2 regions of the Schaalia sp. HMT-172 genome follow, and region 2 is predicted to be linked to the other one. Evidence: riboswitches for the same ligand, from Rfam matches in the RefSeq annotation. Region 2 holds a riboswitch; the other holds the start of a gene.
The links. A riboswitch is a leader RNA that binds a small molecule or an ion and turns the genes downstream of it on or off. The one in region 2 is predicted to bind ZMP and ZTP.

Region 1: another riboswitch for ZMP and ZTP. It lies ahead of glyA (serine hydroxymethyltransferase); the one in region 2 lies ahead of purH (bifunctional phosphoribosylaminoimidazolecarboxamide formyltransferase/IMP cyclohydrolase).

Annotation. Positions count from the first base shown of each region.
Region 1 covers NZ_CP130058.1:1,916,581-1,926,479, reverse strand. Annotated here, with positions in the region: gene QU663_RS08055 (WecB/TagA/CpsF family glycosyltransferase) at 1-4, shown strand, start outside; gene QU663_RS08050 (sugar transferase) at 833-1,528, opposite strand; ZMP/ZTP riboswitch at 1,837-1,922, shown strand; gene glyA (serine hydroxymethyltransferase) at 1,961-3,250, shown strand; gene QU663_RS08040 (bifunctional methylenetetrahydrofolate dehydrogenase/methenyltetrahydrofolate cyclohydrolase) at 3,247-4,155, shown strand; gene QU663_RS08035 (exodeoxyribonuclease III) at 4,287-5,114, shown strand; gene QU663_RS08030 (hypothetical protein) at 6,095-6,292, shown strand; gene QU663_RS08025 (2'-5' RNA ligase family protein) at 6,474-7,022, opposite strand; gene galK (galactokinase) at 7,156-8,403, shown strand; gene QU663_RS08015 (SGNH/GDSL hydrolase family protein) at 8,506-9,369, shown strand; gene pth (aminoacyl-tRNA hydrolase) at 9,359-9,899, shown strand, end outside.
Region 2 covers NZ_CP130058.1:590,047-599,945, reverse strand. Annotated here, with positions in the region: gene purH (bifunctional phosphoribosylaminoimidazolecarboxamide formyltransferase/IMP cyclohydrolase) at 1-1,464, opposite strand, end outside; ZMP/ZTP riboswitch at 1,489-1,573, opposite strand; gene QU663_RS02390 (DUF6350 family protein) at 1,649-2,983, opposite strand; gene sucD (succinate--CoA ligase subunit alpha) at 3,222-4,142, opposite strand; gene sucC (ADP-forming succinate--CoA ligase subunit beta) at 4,170-5,357, opposite strand; gene QU663_RS02375 (UvrD-helicase domain-containing protein) at 5,823-8,666, opposite strand; gene QU663_RS02370 (DUF1846 domain-containing protein) at 8,832-9,899, opposite strand, start outside.

The sequences.
Region 1 (9,899 bases), 1.2 Mb from region 2:
CTGAGCAGGGCGCTCCGCCCGCGCGTGTGAGCGGCAGGGGCGGGCCGGACCTTGTGTGGTCCGGCCCGCCCCTTTTGTATGCTCTGTGGGCCGTGCGTGGCGGAGGTCCGCCCGGTGGGTGCGTGCGTTGGGTGCCAACCCTAGAATCCGGCCGCCCTCGGGCCGCCAAGGGGGAATTGCAGCATGAGAGCCTCGACACGCCGGCGACACGCCGATACGCAGCGTCCTCTCGGTCAGGAGTCTGGGAGTGCAGGGGTACCTTCAACGTCCGGCTGGTCTGTCGTGAAGGGAGCCCGTAGGGGCAAAAGCAGCAGGTCAGCAGGTCAGTGTTCGCTCGATTGGGGAGCCCTGCGATCGGGGCCGGGGGTGTGTCTTGAGACGTCCCTCATGTTTGGGGAATAACCGTTATCTGATGATTGACAGTGGTGTTGAACGCCTCAGTTTCGGCCTCACGCTCTCGAAGCTGTCAAACATGTGACCGCCCGCGCAGCACGAATTACTCTCTCGCTGCACTGCCGGCGCGTCCACGAGTGAGCCTCTGGCGGCCCGGAGGGCGGCGCCGCACGCCTGTGAGGCGAGCTGTAGGGTTGAGTGCCCCTCTGCGGCCGGTGGGTGGCGAAGAACGCCGCGGTGATCGCCGCCCACGCAGTGTCTCACAGCGCGGGGGACGGAAGGGTGCCGCGGTCGTCCATGCCGCCGTGAAGGGCGCGGATACGGCTCGCGACGGCACCCGAGGGAACGGGCATCAAGCGCAGGGCATCAAGCGCAGAGAAAGGGTGAGGCCCGAGCCGGATGGCTCGGGCCTCACCCAATCACACACACGCAGAAAGAATCAGTAGGCCCCCTCGTGACGCAGCAGAGCGGGAACCGTCTGCAGCATGATCCACGCATCGAGCGTGAGGGAACGGTGCTGGGCGTAGGACAGGTCCAGGTGGACCGTCTCATCCCAGGAGAGGTTCGAGCGGCCCGAAATCTGCCACAGGCCGGTGATGCCCGGACGCACGGCGAACTTGCCCATGACGCGAGGCTCGTACTGAGCGACCTCGCTGGGGAGCGGGGGGCGTGGGCCGACGAGAGACATGTCACCGCGAAGAACGTTGAAAAGCTGGGGAAGCTCGTCAATCGAGGTCTTGCGCAGGAAGGCGCCGATGCGGGTGATACGGGGGTCGTTAGTCATTTTGAACATGATCGAATTTCCCGCGCTGGAGTCGGCCTCGTTGGCCTCCACCAGGGAGGCCTTCATGGCCTCTGCGTCCACTCGCATGGTGCGGAACTTAAACATGGTAAAAGTCGTCCCGTTGAGGCCCACGCGCTCCTGCGTGAAGAAGGCGGGACCTCCGTCGTTCAGGCGCACCGCCAGGGCGACGATGATCCAGACCGGGGTCAGCAGAATAATGCCCAGAAGCGAGGCGAAAATGTCGCACATCCGCTTGATCGCGTTGTCGGCGGACGCGGCAAAATCCGACGCATGCTCGAGCGCGAGTGCCGTCGATGCGGCGCGTGCAGTTGGCTTCGTCAAAGTTGTCATCTGTGCGTCTTCCTTCTACTTCCTCAAACTCAAATACTGTAGGTCGGTTAGAGGGAGCTTTTCCCTCCAGATCGGGATATTTACCGAGTAAATAACCCTTGTGCGCCTCAGTCACCGTTAGGTGTTAACCCTAGTCTATCCATACGGTTAACTTATTTGCTAACCAAAGGGTTAAGTACAAGCGAAAATGGGCTGTGATTTCCTACACCGGAGCGGTCTCGCAGTGTGGCCAAAGATCTCTGATGACCAAGTGGTAGCTTCCTGACATGGTGGAAGAATGCGCAGCTAAACGCCACGAGATAGACTTGAAGACGTGTCGTGACTGGCGATTGAGGTGGGCAACCACCGGGGAGCGACGCATCGGCATCGATAGCCGCCCGCCTGGGCTACAAGTTGCTGTTATCACAATCGAATGATCAACAGGAGAACCCGATGGATTCCCTCAACGACATGACGCTGGCGCAACTGGACCCCGAGATCCAGGCAGTGCTGGACTCCGAACTGGAGCGTCAGCGCGGCACCCTCGAGATGATCGCCTCGGAGAACTTCGTTCCGCGCGCCGTTTTGCAGGCGCAGGGCTCGGTCCTCACGAACAAGTATGCGGAGGGCTACCCGGGTCGCCGCTACTACGGCGGCTGTGAGTTTGTGGACGTCGCCGAGTCGCTCGCGATCGAGCGCGCCAAGCAGGTTTTCGGTGGCGACTACGTCAATGTCCAGCCCCACGCGGGAGCTCAGGCCAACGCGGCCGCGCTGATGGCGATGGCGAACGTCGGTGACCCTATTCTGGGCCTGTCCCTGGCCCACGGTGGCCACCTCACCCACGGCATGCGCCTGAACTTCTCGGGTAAGAACTATCGTGCAGTCGCCTATGAGGTGGATCGTGAGACGATGCGCATCGAACCCGAAAAGGTGCGTGAGGCCGCCCTGGCGGAGCGCCCGCGCGTCATCATCGCCGGCTGGTCGGCCTACCCTCGTCACCTCGACTTCCAAGCCTTCCGCGATATCGCGGACGAGGTCGGCGCCGCCCTCTGGGTTGACATGGCGCACTTCGCCGGCCTCGTGGCCGCCGGCCTGCACCCGAACCCCGTTCCCTACGCCGACGTCGTCACGACGACGGTCCACAAGACCCTGGGCGGGCCTCGTTCCGGCATGATCCTCTCCTCGCGCGGCGAGCAGTGGGGCAAGAAGCTCAATTCTGCCGTGTTCCCCGGCCAGCAGGGCGGCCCCCTCATGCACGTGATCGCCGCGAAGGCCATTGCCATGAAGGTCGCTCAGACCGAGGAGTTCAAGGATCGCCAGCGCCGCACGCTCGAAGGTGCGCAGATCCTGGCCGAGCGCCTGGGCGCCGACGACGCCAAGAATGCCGGTATCAAGCTGGTCACCGGCGGCACCGACGTCCACCTGGTCCTGGTCGACTTGGTCGAGTCCGAGCTCAACGGCCAGCAGGCCGAGGATCTGCTGCACGAGGTCGGTATTACGGTCAACCGCAACGCGGTGCCCTTCGACCCGCGTCCGCCGGCCGTCACCTCGGGCCTGCGCATCGGCACGCCCGCCCTGGCCTCGCGCGGATTCGACGCGGAGGACTTCGCGGAGGTCGCGGATATCATCGGCACGACGCTGACGCAGGGTGCCTCCGGCGGCAACGTTGAGGTGGATGCGCTGCGCGCCCGCGTCAAGAAGCTCACGGACAAGCATCCCCTCTACGCGGGGCTCGAGCAGTGAGGGCTCCCTGGGAGGGCGGCGCACGCGTCCTGGACGGCACCGCGACCGCGGCCGCCATTAAGGCGGAGCTCAAGGAGCGCGTGGGTCGCCTGCGCGAGGCCGGGGTTGTCCCGGGCCTCGGGACGATCTTGGTAGGCGAGGACCCCGGCTCGGTCGCCTACGTCGCGGGCAAGCACCGCGACTGCGCCGAGATCGGCGCCGAGTCGATCCGCGTGGATCTGCCCGCCGACGCAACGCAGGAGCAGGTGGAGGCCGCGATCGATCAGCTTAACGCTGACCCCGCGTGCACGGGCTACATCGTGCAGCTGCCGTTGCCTCGCGGGATCGACACGAACGCCGTTCTGGAGCGTATCGATCCCGCGAAGGATGCGGATGGTCTGCATCCGATGAATCTCGGACGCCTCGTGCTGCGAGGCTCGGGTCCCATCGAGTCGCCGCTGCCGTGCACTCCGCGCGCGGTCATCGAGCTCGTGGAGCGCCACGGGATCGACCTGGCCGGAAAGAACGTATGCGTCGTCGGCCGTGGCGTGACCGTGGGTCGCTCGATCGGCTTGCTCCTCATGCGCAAGGAAGTCAATGCCACGGTCGACGTGTGCCACACGGGCACCGAAAACCTCGCAGAGCACGTGCGCCGGGCGGACGTGATCGTCGCAGCGGCGGGGTCCGCTGGGATCATCACCGCCGACATGGTCGCCCCCGGCGCTGTCGTCCTCGATGTGGGCGTGAGCCGCGTGAGAGACGCAGACGGCAAGGCTCGCCTGAAGGGCGACGTCGCCGACGGAGTGGACCAGGTCGCCGCGTGGATCAGCCCGAACCCCGGCGGCGTCGGCCCGATGACGCGGGCCCTGCTCGTCACGAACGTCGTCGAGGCCGCGGAACGCCAGGCGGGAATCGGCGCGAGCTGACCGGCGGTGCGTAGCCTCAAGAAACGGGGCTGTTGCCCGCGAACGTAGCGGAGGCGCGGTGAGGATACCCATTCCTCGCCGCGCCTCCTCGTTCATCTAGACTGAAGAAAACTCTTGTTAAGGAGAAAACGATGACTCTGACGGTGACCACCGTGAACCTGAACGGGATCCGCGCCGCCCACAAGCGCGGCTTCCTCGACTGGCTGGAGGGGAGCGGTACAGACGTGCTGCTCATGCAGGAGGTGCGTGCGCCGGAGGAGATTTCCCGCGAGATCATGGGCGAGGCCTGGGAGAGCGTGTGGGTTCCCTGCCGTATTAAGGGGCGCGCGGGCGTGGGTGTGGCCGCGCGGCGCGGGCGCGCGAGCCTGGAAGGTGGGCCTCGCGTGATCCTCGACGATGCGGAGACGGACGTGGATTCGGGCCGGTGGCTCGAGGCCGTGGTGCGCCCCGACGGTAGGAATGCCCTCGTGCGCGTCGTCTCGGCCTACTTCCACTCGGGCGAGAAGGATACGCCCAAGCAGGAGGCGAAGATGGCGCACCTGCCTCGCATTGGGGCCCGCATGGCCGAGCTGCTCGCCGAGGAGGCTGCCGGTGGCATGTCGTCGCTCGTGTGCGGCGACTTCAACGTCGTTCGCTCGCAGGCCGACATTAAGAACTGGAAGCCGAACCACAATAAGCGCGCGGGCGTCCTCGACGAGGAGATCGCTTTCCTCAACCAGTGGGTGGACGAGGGATGGCGCGACACCGTGCGCGACCTGGCCGGTGACGTGCAGGGCCCCTACTCGTGGTGGTCGTGGCGCGGCCAGGCCTTCGTCAACAACGCGGGCTGGCGCATCGACTATCAGTACGCGACGCCCGCGCTGGGGGAGCGTGCGAGCTCCTTCGAGATCGGTCGCGCCGACGAGTACGCGGAGCGTTTCTCGGATCACGCGCCCGTCTCGGTGACCTACGACATCTGACGTTTCGTGCACGAGGCCGTGGCCCGGGGCCATCTGGCCCGGGGCCGCGGCCTTTCGTGTCTGCGGGAGGCCACGGCCTCTCATGTCTGCGGGCGATCTGTTGTGTGGGCTGTGGCACTGTTTTCCAAAATTTCGCACGTAATTCGTTTGGGTGAAGTTTCAACAATCGCTGGAAACGTTGCAATTCCAACAGTGTGACTTCAAAATTTGAAGTAGTCGCGAGGGAATTACGTGCGAAATTGATGGGGCCTAGCTGCCGTGCTCGTCGATGACGGGGTGTCCCCGGGGACAATACGCATCCGGATAGGAAACGAGCATCCGGATAGGAAGCGAACATCTGGATAGGTAACGAGCATCCGGATAGCTTAATAACCTATCCGGATGTGCATAACCTATCCGCGTACGCGCAACCTATCCGGATGGTGCCCAGAAGAGGAGGCTGTGGGGCCTGGCGGTGCTTGTAGGTGATGGTGTGGCCTGGCTGCCGTGCTCGTCGATGGGGGGACTGTCTCTGGGGGCATCTGGCCCGGGGCCACGGCCTTTCGTGTCTGCGGGCAGCTACGGCCTTTCATGTCTGCGGGCGGCCTGTTGTGTGGGCTGTGGCACTGTTTTCCAAAATTTCGCATGCAATTCACTTGAGTGAAGTTTCGACAATCGCTGGAAACGTTGCAATTCCAACAGTGTGACTTCAGAATTTGAAGTAGTCGCGAGGGAATTGCATGCGGAATGGGTAGGGCTGGCCTTGGCGCTTGTCGATGATGGGGGCTGCCCCCGGGGACAATACGCATCCGGATAGGAAACGAACATCTGGATAGGTAGTGAGCATCTGGATAGCTTAATAACCTATCCGGATGTGCGTAACCTATCCGCGTGCGCGCAACCTATCCGGATGGTGCCCCGAAGATGGGGTTGTGGGTCCTGGCGGTGCTTGCAGATGGTGGTGTGGCTTGGGCTGGCTACTCGCAGTAAGGAGAGCGCCGGTGTGGAGGGCGCCGGAGGGACAGGAAGGCCTGGCTGCGGTGCCCGTGGGCGGTGGCGGGGCCTGGCCGGGCTTCGAGACGACGCACCGAGCGAAGCTCGCGGCGCGGACGGCTCGCGGGCGGGCCGCCGCCCACGGGCACACCAAGCAGTCCGGCCCCACGGCCGGGGCTTCCGGCGCCCGGAACACCAGCGGGTGATGAGCGTGCGATGAGCGGGTGGGCAGGGATCGTGCCGCGTGGAAAGCAGGTGGACAGGGATCGTGCCGCGTGGAAAGCAGGTGGACAGGGATCGTGCCGCGTGGAAAGCAGGTGGACAGGGATCGGGTCGTGCGGAAAGCGGGCAGTGAAAAGAGTGTGCGACAGTCTGGCCAATAGTGCCTCAGTGTCCGGAGGCGTCGAAGTCGAAGAGTGCCATCGAGGAGTAGATGCCCGAGGGGTCGATGCGGTCCAGGCGGAAGCCGGGGACGATCCACGAGGCCTTGACGGTGGCGCCGATGTCGAGCGCAAGATCCAGGGCGATGTCGTCGACGTCCTGTGCCAGCGTCACGTGCGGGTGGTAGGGGAATCGCGTCTCGTGGTCGAGGGGGCCGGAGCGGATCTCCTCGGCGATGTCGATGCAGGCGTCGGCGCCCTCGGCCAGGGTCATGAAGGCGACGTTGGAGATGGGCCGGAACGAATCTGTGCCGGATAGGGTGATGCGGAAGGGCGCGTGCCGGGCGGCGATCGTGCGCAGGTGGTCGATGACGTCGGCGCGCGCGTCGCGGGCGACGGGCGTAGGCGGCATGAGGGTGATGTGCGCGGGGATGCGCGAGCCGGCGAGGTCGCCGAGGCGTAGGCGCAGGTCAGTCAGCTGTGAGACCCAGGGTTCGGGGATGGCGACGACGACGCCGAGCCAGTCTTGGCCGGGGAGTCGTTGGGGGAGGAACATGGGGCCTGCCTGTGTCGCGAATGTGGTGGCTCCACTGTACCGGGGCGGCGGGGTGAGCGTGGTGAGGCTATAGCGCTTGAAGGGTGTGAGGGCGTTCACGTAGCCTTGTGGGAGTGAGACCAAGGAGGATCGTGTGAGTGATCTCGTGTGGGCCGACGCTGCTACCCCCGCCGATGGGGCCGCACAGGCCGCCAACCTGTTCCGTGAGGCGTTTGGCTACGAGCCTTCGGGCGTGTGGAGTGCGCCCGGGCGCGTGAACATCATTGGTGAACATGTGGACTATAACGGCGGCCCGTGCCTGCCGATTGCCCTCCCGCACCGCGCCTACGTGGCGTTGTCGCCCCGCGAGGATCGAACGATTCGGCTGATTTCGCCGCAGACCCGCGACGCGGTGGATGTCCTCGATCTGGATGTGATCGGCCCGAAGGGGACGCCCGGTGAGGTGACGAACCACTGGACCGCGTACCTGGCTGGCGTTGCGTGGGCGCTTGAGCAAGCCGGATATGGCCCGTTGCCCGGTTTCGACGCGGCCCTGTGGTCGTGCGTTCCTCTGGGTGGCGGCCTCTCCTCGAGCGCCGCGCTTGAGTGTGCGACGGCGGTCGCCCTGGACGAGGTGTGCTCCCTCGGCTTGGCCGGCACGATCGAGGCCCCCAGCGACGAGGGGCGCAAGGTGCTCGTCGACGCGGCGCGCGCTGCGGAGAATCAGGTCGCCGGCGCGAACACGGGCGGCCTGGATCAGACGGCGTCGCTGCGCTGCCGGGAGGGCCACGCGCTGGCCCTCGACTGCCGCGACATGTCGACGCGTCAGGTCCCCTTCGACCTGAGCGCGGTCGGCTTGGAGCTCCTCGTCATCGACACCCGCGCGAAGCACTCGCTGGCGGATGGTCAGTACGGGTCGCGCCGCGCGGATTGTGAGGAGTCGGCGCGGATGTTGGGTGTCGAGCAGCTCGTGGACGTGGAGGATTTGGACGAGGCTATGGCCGCGTTGGGTGATGAGCGCTTGGCGGCGCGCACCCGCCACGTCGTGTCCGAGATTGCGCGCACGCGGGCGTTCATTGATCTGCTTGACGAGGGGCTGCTGGAGGGGACGCGCCTGAAGGTGGCGGGTGCTCTCATGAATGACTCGCATGATTCGCTGCGTGATGACTATGAAGTGTCGTGCGAGGAACTGGATGTGGCCGTGGATGCGGCTCGGGCGGCGGGCGCTCATGGCGCCCGCATGACGGGCGGCGGCTTCGGCGGCAGCGCGATCGCGCTTGTGGATGCGGACGCGGTCCTGAGTGTCGCCCAGGCCGTGGCGAGCGCCTACGCGCAGCGTGGCTGGGAGCCTCCTCACTTCATCCGTGCTCTCCCGGGAGCGCCGGCCGGGCGTCTGAGCTGAGCGATCTGAGACAAACCAAGGGGCCGGTGCTTCAGCATTTGAAGCACCGGCCCCGGCCTCGTTACACTTGAGGAAGCAACGAGAACGCGGGAAGGATGCAACATGGGGATCGGCAAACGGGCATGGCAGGTAGCGGGCGCTGCGGCAGGCGGTGCGAGCCTCTTCGGCGGCGGCGTGGCGATTGGGCGGCTCCTGCGCCTGGACTCCCAGCGCGGTGACTACCGCAAGGCGTGGGAGAACCACAACCTGGCGACCCTGGACCGCCTCCGTCAGCTCGACGAGCACCCCGAGGGCGAGCGCCCCTACCTGATCGTGGCGCTGGGCGACTCCTCCGTGCAGGGCATGGGTGCCTCGCGCATCACCGAGTCCTACCCGGCGCGCCTGGCTTCCGCGATCAACGCCCAGCTGGACCGCGAGGTCCTCCTGCTCAACCTCTCCTTGTCGGGTGCCACCATCGAGTCCGTCGAGCTCACCCAGGTCCCCCAGATGCGTGGCCTGGGCCTCCTGGACGGCCCCTGGAGTCCCGACCTGGTCACCCTGACCATCGGCGGCAACGACGTGATGGCAGAGGACATGGCCCCCGGCCAGTTCGAGGAGCGTCTGCGCCGCGTCCTCGGCTTCCTGCCCGCGCACGCCCTCGTCTCCACCATCCCCTCCTTCGGCATCATGCCGCAGGAAAGCCGCGCGCAGGACATGTCCGACCGCATCGGCGCCGCGGTCGCCGACAGCGACGCGCACCTGGTCGACCTGCGCTCCCTCACGCAGGAATACTCCCTGCCGACCTACACCTTCGCCTACCACGCCGCGGACTTCTTCCACCCCAACTCGGCGGCCTACGCCAAGTGGGCCCAGCTCTTCGCCGACGCATGGGCCAAGTCCCGACGTGAGGCAGCCCCCGTCGTTGAGGATGCCCCCCAGTGGGACATGCTCTCGGCGCGGGTGGCACAATCGGAGTATGACGACTGACGGACCGTGGCTCGTCGTCGGGTTAGGTAACCCCGGCGCGCAGTATGCCTCCACCCGACACAACGTCGGGTACTTGACCCTCGACGTGCTCGCCTCGCGCGACGGCGCGACCCTGACATCGCACCGTTCGCGCACGCATACGGCCGACGTTCGCCTCGGGATCGGCCCCGGCGGCGTGCCCGGACCGCGCGTGATCCTGGCGCGCTCCGACAGCTACATGAACACCTCCGGCGGGCCGATCAGCGCGCTTGCCTCCTTCCACAAGATCGAGCCCTCGCGCATCCTCGTCATCCACGACGACATGGACCTGCCCGCGCACACGCTGCGCCTCAAGGTCGGCGGGGGAGAGGGCGGTCACAACGGCCTGAAGTCCCTCACCCAGCACCTGGGCACCCGAGACTACGCGCGCCTGCGCATCGGCGTCGGGCGTCCCCCGGGGCGCATGGACCCCGCCGACTACGTGCTGGCCGCCCTGCCCTCCAAGGAGCGCCCCGACTGGGACGTCACCTTCGAGCAGGCCGCCGACGTCG
Region 2 (9,899 bases):
CAGAATCGCGTTCGAACGCACCGCACGCACCGTGCGCCACGCAAACTCCAGGTCCGCCAGCGTCGCCTCGTCGGCGGGAGCACCAGCCGCAAGCGTCCAGTTCTCCGGCGAGTCTCCGGGCGCGTCGATATCGTCGCGCTCCTGGACCAGCAGGCCGCCGCTGATCTGCTTGAACTCGTACGAGCCGCGAACCGGGGGCTCGACCTGCAGGACACGCAGGTTCTTCTTCGCGCTCAGCACCTCGAGCGCGCCCTCCTCGTAATCGGGGGCAAGCACGACCTCGGTGAAGATCGGGACAATCTGGCGGGCCAGCTCCACGCTCACCGGGCGATTCACAGCGATGACGCCGCCGAAGGCCGACACGGGGTCGCAGGCGTGCGCCAGGCGGTGGGCCTCGGCCACATCGTCCGCCACGGCGATACCGCAGGGATTCGCGTGCTTGATGATCGCGACGCAGGGACGCTCATGATCGTAGGCGGCGCGCAGGGCCGCATCGCCGTCCGTGTAGTTGTTGTAACTCATGGCCTTACCGTGCAGCTGGCGCGCGTTCGCGATGCCCGGGGCCAGGGCCTCGTCGTCGGCCCCCTCGTCCTCGAAGGACTCGTCGATCTCTCGGTACACGGCCGCGCCCTGATGCGGATTCTCGCCGTAGCGCAGCGACTCCACGCGCTCGAACGCGTCGGCCACGAACACGGGCATGCCCGAGGCCTGCCCCTCCTCCTCGGTAGCCTCCACCACGTAGTCTTCCTCGGCCTGGTATCCCAGCGACTCCAGGAACGCCGCGTCCGAGGCATCCAGGTGAGACTCGGCGGCCTCGTCGAGGGTCTCGCGCACGTCCTCGAGATCCAGCTCGTCGGCGAACCATCCGGCGATCGCCAAGTCGTAGGTCGCCGTGTGCGCGAAAGCCTCGGCGGCCAGCGCGCGGCGCTGCTCAAGGGTGAAGCCCTCCCCCGCCACGGCCTCGGCCACATCCGCGTAACGCTCCGGGGACGTCACGACCGCGACCGACGGGTGATTCTTCGCGGCGGCTCGCACCATGGACGGGCCACCGATGTCGATCTGCTCGACGCACTCGTCGAAAGAAGCGCCCGACGCGACCGTGTCCTGGAAGGGGTACAGGTTGCACACGACCAGGTCAAACGCCTGGATCCCCAGCTGCGCAATCTGCTCGCGATGCGCGGCCTTACGCTGATCGGCCAGGATGCCGGAATGAATGAAGGGATGCAGGGTCTTCACGCGCCCCTCGAGCACCTCGGGGAAACCCGTCACGTCGTCGACCGGGGTGACGGCCACGCCGGCGGCCGCGATGCGGGCAGCCGTCGAGCCCGTGGACACAATCTCCACGCCGGCCTCGCCCAGCGCGCGCGCCAGGTCCTCCAAGCCCGTCTTGTCATACACAGAAATCAGGGCCCGCTTAATCGGGCGCACGTCAATGGGTTCCAGGTTGTCCAGCGAAACGGACATAGTTCCTCCAGGTTGAGAGCCAAACCCAGGCGCCCAGGCGGGCGACGCCTCGCGGGACATGCAGCCGCTCCCCGGTGGTCATCCACCCTCGCCAGTCGCGGCACCTCCAGTCTAGTTCAGGCCACAGCCCGCGTCAGCCACCCGCGGGCGTCGACCGCGTCACGATCACCCAGCGCGCCACCACTCACGCGCCGCCCTGGTCCCGGCCGCTCACCGGCTCCTCGCCCTCCTCGGCGACAACGCCCGCACCCTCGTCCGCGCCCTCCTGCGCGGGCTCGGCACCCTGCTCCTCCGGCTCCGCCCCGGCCTCGGCGCCCGCAGTTGTGTCCCCCGTCGCCGCGGGCGCGGAAGCCTCAGCCCAGGCCTCGTCCGCGCCGGACGCACAGTCGCCCTCCTCCCGATCGATCAACGAGGCCGTGGCAGCCTCACGGGACAAACGCTCAGCATGGCGACGACGCAGCGCCTCCCCCTCCGAACGCACACGCCCCGCGCCCCGACCAACCAACGCAAGCGTCGTCGGATGAGTCGCCAGCGTGATGATCAGCGCCGGCAGCGCGATCTCGAGCACGAGGGCGAGCGTCGCCCACCCCACGCGCGGACCCATCGACACCAGGCGCACCGAGCCCAAGCTCATCGTCGAACTCCACATCCACAGCGCAACCACCGACGCGAACACACACGAGGCCAACACCCCCTGCGCGCTCTGATGCAACACGTGCGAACGGCGGAAAAGACGCGACGACACCACGCCGAGCCCCACACCCAGCGCAATCGGAACCAGCACCACCCAATGACCCGGCGCCGTCTGCGGAACCATACCCAACAGCGGAATCGGCGGAATCGGACCCGGATCCACCACCGTCGGCGAATGCAGCGAATCCGTCGCCGTCATGAAACCAACACCCGACCACCAGGCCGCCGCCCACGCCATAACCGTCGGCGCGAACGCCACCTGCACGCCCACAATGAACGCCGTGTCCACACCCGAGGACGCACCGAGCAACTCCTGGATGCCACTCGCCCGACCCCACCCGGCCACAAGCGCAACCACAGCCGCCACCGACGACGCCGCGACGGTCGCCACCACAAGCAGGCCACCCATCTTGAAACCACCGGAAATCCAATGCTGCATCGTCGGCGCATCATGATCGCGCGAAAAACTCGACACCACGAACCACACCGAAGCGATCAGCGGAATGAGGACCGCCCCAATCGTGCCCGTCCACCACTGCGAACTCGCGCCCGACGTGCCCGACAAGAACCACGACGTCAACACGAAACCCGGAACCGCGAACAACGCCGACGACCGGGGAAAACCGGCCGTCGTGCGCAGCAGAATCCGCACGAGAACAATCAGCAGGGCCCCAACCAGCGTCGGAATAGCCCGGTAGGACACTCCCCCCGCCGCCGACGTTCCACCCATCACCGCGACCCACAGGTCGCCACCCAGGCCCAGCGCGTCACGCGGCGTCGTGTCATTCATCCACGTGTTCGAACGCAGCGACAGGAAGGCAACCATCGTCAGGACCGTCGTGATCGCCCAGCCCGCGAAGGCCGCCTCGATACCGGCCAAGACGCCGCGCGCCCACCCCTTGGGGACAGCAACGCGGATAGTCGCGCGGTCAGCAACGTAAGTCGTCGTGGTCCGCCGGGCACTGGGTACTTCTCTGATGCGCTCGCTCACACGCCAATGGTGACAGAATCAGCCCGGGGCCGCGACGCTGCGCGCCGACCCCGGGCCGATTCGTGCTGTGACGTTAGCGCGAGAGGATCTCGCGCGCGATCTGCGCCGTCTGCGAAGGAGTGCGTCCCACGCGCACGCCCACGGCCTCGAGCGCCTCCGCCTTCGCGGCGGCCGTGCCCGACGAACCGGACACAATCGCGCCCGCGTGGCCCATCGTCTTGCCCTCGGGGGCGGTGAAGCCCGCGATGTAGGCGACGACCGGCTTCGTCATGTTCTCCTGGATCCACGCGGCAGCGCGCTCCTCGGCGTCGCCGCCGATCTCGCCGATCATGATGACGAGGTCAGTGTCGGGGTCCGCCTCGAAGGCCGCCAGCGCGTCAATGTGGGTGGTACCCACGACCGGGTCGCCGCCGATCCCCAGGCACGTCGTGAAACCGAAGTCACGCAGCTCGTACATGAGCTGATAGGTCAGCGTGCCCGACTTCGAGACGAGGCCGAGGCAGCCCGGGCCCGTAATGTCCGCCGGGGTGATCCCCAGGTTCGCCTGCGCGGGCGAGATGATGCCCGGGCAGTTCGGGCCGATCAGGCGCACGCCCGCCGCGAGCGCGCGCTCGACGACGATGGTCGAGTCCTGGACGGGGATGCCCTCGGTGATGAGGACGATCGTCTCGATGCCCGCCTCGATGGCCTCCAGGGCGGCGCCCTTCGCGAAAGCCGGAGGCACGAAGATGACGGAAGCATTCGCGCCGGTGGCCTCGCGGGCCTCGGCGACCGTGCCGAAGACGGGGACCTCAACCTGGCCGTCGGTCACCTTGTCGGCGCCCGGGCCGTAGCCCTGCACGTCGAAGGTGACGGTCGTCCCGGCCTTGCGCGGGTTCGTGCCGCCCACGATAGCCGTGCCGGCGCTCAGCATGCGCTGGGTGTGCTTGCGGCCCTCAGCGCCGGTCATGCCCTGGACGATGACCCGGGTCTCAGAGTTGACGAAGATAGTCATGGGTGTTCTCCTGCGGTTCTCGGGTCGTTACTTCGACGGCGCCTGGGCTGCGAGCTCTGCTGCGCGCCTGGCTGCCCCGTCCATCGTTTCTTCCATGTGGACGAGCGGGTGCGCGGCCTGCTCGAGGATCGCGCGGCCCTCCTCGACCTTGTTGCCATCGAGGCGCACGACCAGAGGCTTCGAAGCCGCGTCGCCCAGCGTCTCGAGCGCGCCGACAATACCGCGGGCAACCTGGTCGCAGGCGGTAATGCCGCCGAAGACGTTGACGAACACGGAGCGAACCTGCTCATCGCCGAGGATGATGTCCAGGCCCTTCGCCATGACCTCGGCCGAGGCGCCGCCGCCGATGTCCAGGAAGTTCGCGGGCTTCATGCCGCCGAACTCCTCGCCGGCCATCGCGACCACGTCGAGAGTCGACATGACCAGGCCCGCGCCGTTACCGATGATGCCAACCTGGCCCTCCAGGCGCACGTAGTTGAGCCCGGCCTCCTTCGCGGCGGCCTCGCGCGGATCCTGCGCGGCCACGTCCACCAGCTCGGCGTGGCCGGAGTGACGGAAGCGCGCGTTGTCGTCAAGGGTCACCTTGCCGTCGACCGCCCACACGGAACCGTCGGGGCTGGAGACCAGCGGGTTAACCTCGACCAGCGTCGCATCCTCGTCGCGATAGACAGTCCACAGGGTCTCGAGGACGGGGGCGATCGCCTCGGCGGTCTCCTCGTCGAAGCCCGCTTCCTTGGCGATGTGGCGGGCCACCTCGGCGTCGATGCCGACGACCGGGTCCAGGGGGACGCGGGCCAGGGCCTCGGGGCGTTCCTTCGCGAGGGTCTCAATGTCCATACCGCCCTCACGCGAGCACATCGCCAGGTGGCGGCGGTTCGAGCGGTCCAGCAGGATCGAGAAGTAGTATTCGGCGGCGATGTCCGCGCCGGACGCGATCATGACCTTCTTGACGATGTGGCCCTTGATGTTAAGACCGAGGATCGCCTGAGCCTTCTCGTAGGCCTCGTCGGCGGTGTGGGCGAGCTTGACGCCGCCGGCCTTGCCGCGGCCGCCCGTCTTCACCTGAGCCTTGACGACCAGCAGCGAGGCCCCCTCAGCCAGGAGTTCACGCGCGCCCTCGCGCGCCTCGTCGGGGGTTGACGCCAGGCGGTAGTCGAGCACGGGCACGCCGCGCTCCTTGAACATCTGCCGGGCCTGGTACTCGTAGAGATCCACCTTATTCCCTCCGTTGAACGTGGTGTGGTCAGCGCAATAATTCTAACGTGCGACCGGCACGAACGCGCCATTTCCTCCCATTATCAAGGCTTGTCACGGCCTTGACCGGAACGCAATTTCGCTTTATCAACGCTTTGCGTTGCGGGGCGGATTGCTGGGGTCGCATGTCCCGCACGGGTCAGGCGTCGTCACATCGACAATCTGACGCCTCTCAATGCGGCATGACGGGCCCAGACAAATTTCGCACGTAATTTCCCTCGGTCATTTTTCGAGACCACCCGAAAACGTTGCAATTCCAACGACATGAATTCAAAATTTGAACTAATCGCAGGGGAATTACGTGCGAAATTGCTGATTGACAGCCACAACTGGGCTACCTGCAGCAAACCCGTCAGGACCACAGAGCCAGGCCGCCGCCCGGCACACAGCGGGGCCCCAAGCCCGAGCAGCGCCGGGAAGCCCGAGCTACGAAATCTTCTCCATCGGGGCCATGCGCACGAGCAGGCGCTTCTCGGCCATGCCGAAGCGGATGCGAGCCACGGTGCGCGGCCCCTCCCCCTCGACGCCGGTGACGGTGCCCGCACCCAGGGTCGCGTGCTTGACACGGTCCCCGACCTTGAGCGAGAGCACCGGCTTCTCCTCGGCGGGCTTGGCTGCGGGAGCCACGCCCATCCGGGTCACTGTGCGCGCGCCGGCCGTCTGCGCGGGCACGCCACCGCGCCCCGACCCGAAGGCACCGGCGTCGCGCTCACCCCACGGGTCGCGCCCCTCGGAGCGACGGGAGCGCCCATAGGCCCCGGAACCATAGGCCCCGGAACCATACGAACCCCCGTAGGAGGCGCGCATACGCTCCCCGGATGTGGCCGCGCGGCGCACGTCGAGGAGCTCGGCGGGGATGTCGTCGAGGAAGCGCGAGGGCGGCATCTCTTGCGGCGTCCCCCAGGCGCTGCGCACCGCCGCGCGCGTCAGGTAGAGGCGTTCGCGCGCACGCGTGATCGCCACATACGCCAGGCGGCGTTCCTCCTCCAGCTCGCTCTCATCCCCGAGGCTGCGCTGATGCGGGAAGGTGCCGTCCTCCATGCCGGTCACGAAAACCGCCGGGAATTCGAGGCCCTTCGCGGTGTGGACGGTCATGAGGGTGACCTGTCCGCCGCGCTCGCCTTCGGCGGGCACCTGGTCCGAGTCGGCGACGAGGGCGACGCGCTCGAGGAAGTCCGCGAGGGTCCCGCCGGGCGCGTCGGCCGCGAAGGCCCCGGCGACCGAGTGCAGTTCCGCCAGGTTTTCCACGCGCGAGGCATCCTGCGGATCCTCGCTGCGGCGCAGCTCCGCCAGGTAGCCGGTGCGGTCCAGGACCTCCTCGAGGATGTCGGCCTGGGATGCGCCGCGCGCCTCGGCGGCTCGAAGCGTCTCGATGAGCCCCCAGAAGGCGGCCGCGGACTTCGCGGCGCGGGCGGTGATGCCCAGGACCTCGGGCGCCGTCTCGGGCGCGCTCTCGGAGGGGACGGGGGACGAGGCCGGGGCCGCAGCCGCGCTCGAATCCGCAGCCACGCTCGCATCTGCACCGTCGCGAGCACCCGGGTTCTCCCCCGCCGCACCGCCCGAGGAAACGGAAACGGAAGAATCAGCCAAGGCCTCGTCCGTGGAAGCGGAACGGGCCAGCGCGTCGACGTCGATCCCCTCGCCCTCACCGGCGGGGCGCCCGGCGCGCAGCCACAGGTGGCGCAGGGCAGCGCCAAACGAGATGCCGTGGCGGGCGGCGTGCGCAGCGATGGCCTCTTCGGCCTTCGCGCCGATGCCGCGCTTGGGGACGTTGAGGACACGGCGGGCCGCGACCGTGTCGTCGGGGTTGGAGATGACCTGCAGGTAGGCCAGTGCATCCTTGATTTCGCGGCGCTCGTAGAAGCGCGTGCCGCCGACGACGCGGTACGGGATGCCCTGGCGCACGAGGAGTTCCTCCAGTGCGCGGGACTGCGCGTTCGTGCGGTAGAAGACCGCGATGTCGCCCCAGTCGACGCCCGAGTCCGCGAGGCGGTCGATCTCGCCGACGACGAAGCGCGCCTCGTCGTGCTCGGAATCGGCGGCGTCCAGCGTGATGAGCGCGCCGTCGCCCGAGGCCGTCCACAGGTTCTTCGCGCGGCGCCCCGTGTTGCGGGCGATCACAGCGTTCGCGGCAGACAGGATGTTCTGCGTCGAGCGATAGTTCTGCTCCAGCAAGATGGTGCGAGCGCCCGTGAAGTCGCGCTCGAACTCCTCGATATTGCGGATCGTCGCGCCGCGGAAGGCGTAAATCGACTGGTCGGAGTCGCCCACGACTGTCAGCTCGGCGGGCGTGACCCCATCGGACCCATCCCCCACGAGGGCGCGCACGAGGACGTACTGCGCATGGTTCGTGTCCTGGTACTCGTCGACCAGGATGTGCCGGAATCGCCGGTGGTAGTGCTCGGCGATCAGCGGGTTGTCGCGCAGCAGGTCGACCGTGCGCATGATGAGGTCGTCGAAATCCAGCGCGTTCGAGGCGCGCATGCGCTTGTCGTACTCGACGTAGGCGTCCGCGACGATGCGCGAGACCGGGTCTTTGCCAGCCGTCTCGGCGTAACGCTTCGGGCCGATCAGCTCGTTCTTCGCGTCCGAAATGCGCGCCGCCACCATCTTTAGGGTGAAGCGCTTAATGTCCACGTCCTGGGCTTTGAGGACCATCTGGATGAGACGCTGGGAATCCTGCGCGTCGTAGATCGTGAACGACGAGGACAGCCCCGCAGCCTCGTGCTCGTAGCGCAGCAGGCGCACGCACGCCGAGTGGAAGGTCGACACCCACATGCGGCGTGCGTCGTCGCCCACGAGGGCGCCCGCGCGCTCGCGCATCTCGGCGGCTGCCTTGTTCGTGAAGGTGATCGCCAGAATCTCCCCAGCCCGCGCGCGTCCAGTGGCCAGCAGGTAGGCGATGCGGTGCGTGAGCACGCGCGTCTTGCCGGAGCCCGCGCCGGCGAGGATCAGCAGCGGCGAGCCCGCGTGGGTGACGGCCTCGCGCTGGCGGTCGTTGAGGCCGCGCGTGAGCGACTCGGGGTCCACGCCGGGGCGGCGGGGTTCGCCCCACGCGGGCGCGGACGAGGCCGGGGCAGCCTCCCACGCGGAGGCCTCCCCCGAGCCCCCACCGGGGACGGCAATGTCGGGCCAGCCGCCGTCGTAGTCGGCGCCCAGCGCATCCTCCACGTCGAAGGCGGGCACCTCCGGCGGCACGTAGTCGTCCTGGCGGCCCCCATCGGGGCCGATCAGGAAACCAAGGTCAGGCAAAGAAGTCGCGTCACTCATCGTCTCCAAGCCTAAACCGCCCCACCCTCAGCTGCGGCACCCACCCCGGGTGGCGCCAGCCACGAACGGCCAGATGGGGTGGGCGGGCCGCGACAGGCGGTTCGCGACGAGGCCGGGGCCTCCCCGCGCTGATACGCGAAGGAAACCCCGGCCTCGTCGAAGCGATTACTTCTTGCGGTACAGCGACTTGGTCGCGTACACGGGCTCGGTGGTCACCTGGATGCCGAGGGAGCGGAAGATGCCCTCGTCGACGGGACCCAGGATGACGGACTCGTGCACGTCGCAGTCGCGAAGGGCGCACAGCTGGTCGAGGGCGCGGCGCGCGTTGTCGTCACCGTTGGCGGAAACGGCCAGGGCGATGAGGACCTCGTCGGTGTGCAGGCGCGGATTGCGCGAGCCCAGGTCGTGGGTCTTCAGGCGCTGGATAGGCTCAATCGACTGGGGAGCCAGGAGCTGGACCTCGTCGGGCAGGCCCGCGAGCTTCTTGAGGGCGTTGAGGAGCATCGCCGAGGAGCAGCCCAGCAGCGCCGACGTCTTGCCCGTGACGATGCGGCCGTCGGGCAGCTCGATCGCGGCGGCCGGCTCGCCGGTGGCCTCGGCCAGGTCCAGGGCGGGACGCACGACCAGGCGGTCCATGCGGCCCACGCCCACGCGGCTCATGAGCAGGGAGATGCGCGCCGACTGCACGGGTTCGCTCATCTCCTTCTTCTCCGTCACCAGGGCCTTGTAGTAGCGGCGAATGATCTCTTGGCGCGAGGCCTCCCTGCAGGCATCGTCGTCGACGATGCAGTGGCCCGCCATGTTGACGCCCATGTCCGTGGGGCTCTTGTAGGGGGAGGATCCGAGGATCTTCTCGAAGAGGCGGTTGAGGACCGGGAAGATTTCGACGTCACGGTTGTAGTTGACCGTCTTGATCCCGTAGGCCTCCAGGTGGAAGGGATCAATCATGTTGACGTCGTCGAGGTCGGCGGTGGCCGCCTCGTAGGCGATGTTCACCGGGTGATCCAGCGCAATGTTCCAGATCGGGAAGGTCTCCCACTTCGCGTAGCCGGACTCGATCCCGCGCTTGTGGTCGTGGTAGAGCTGCGACAGGCAGGTCGCCATCTTGCCGGAACCCGGCCCGGGGGCGGTCACGACGACCAGGTCACGGCTGGTCTCAACGTACTCGTTCGCGCCGTAGCCCTCGTCCGAGACGATGCGCTCCACGTCCGACGGGTATCCGGGGATCGGGAA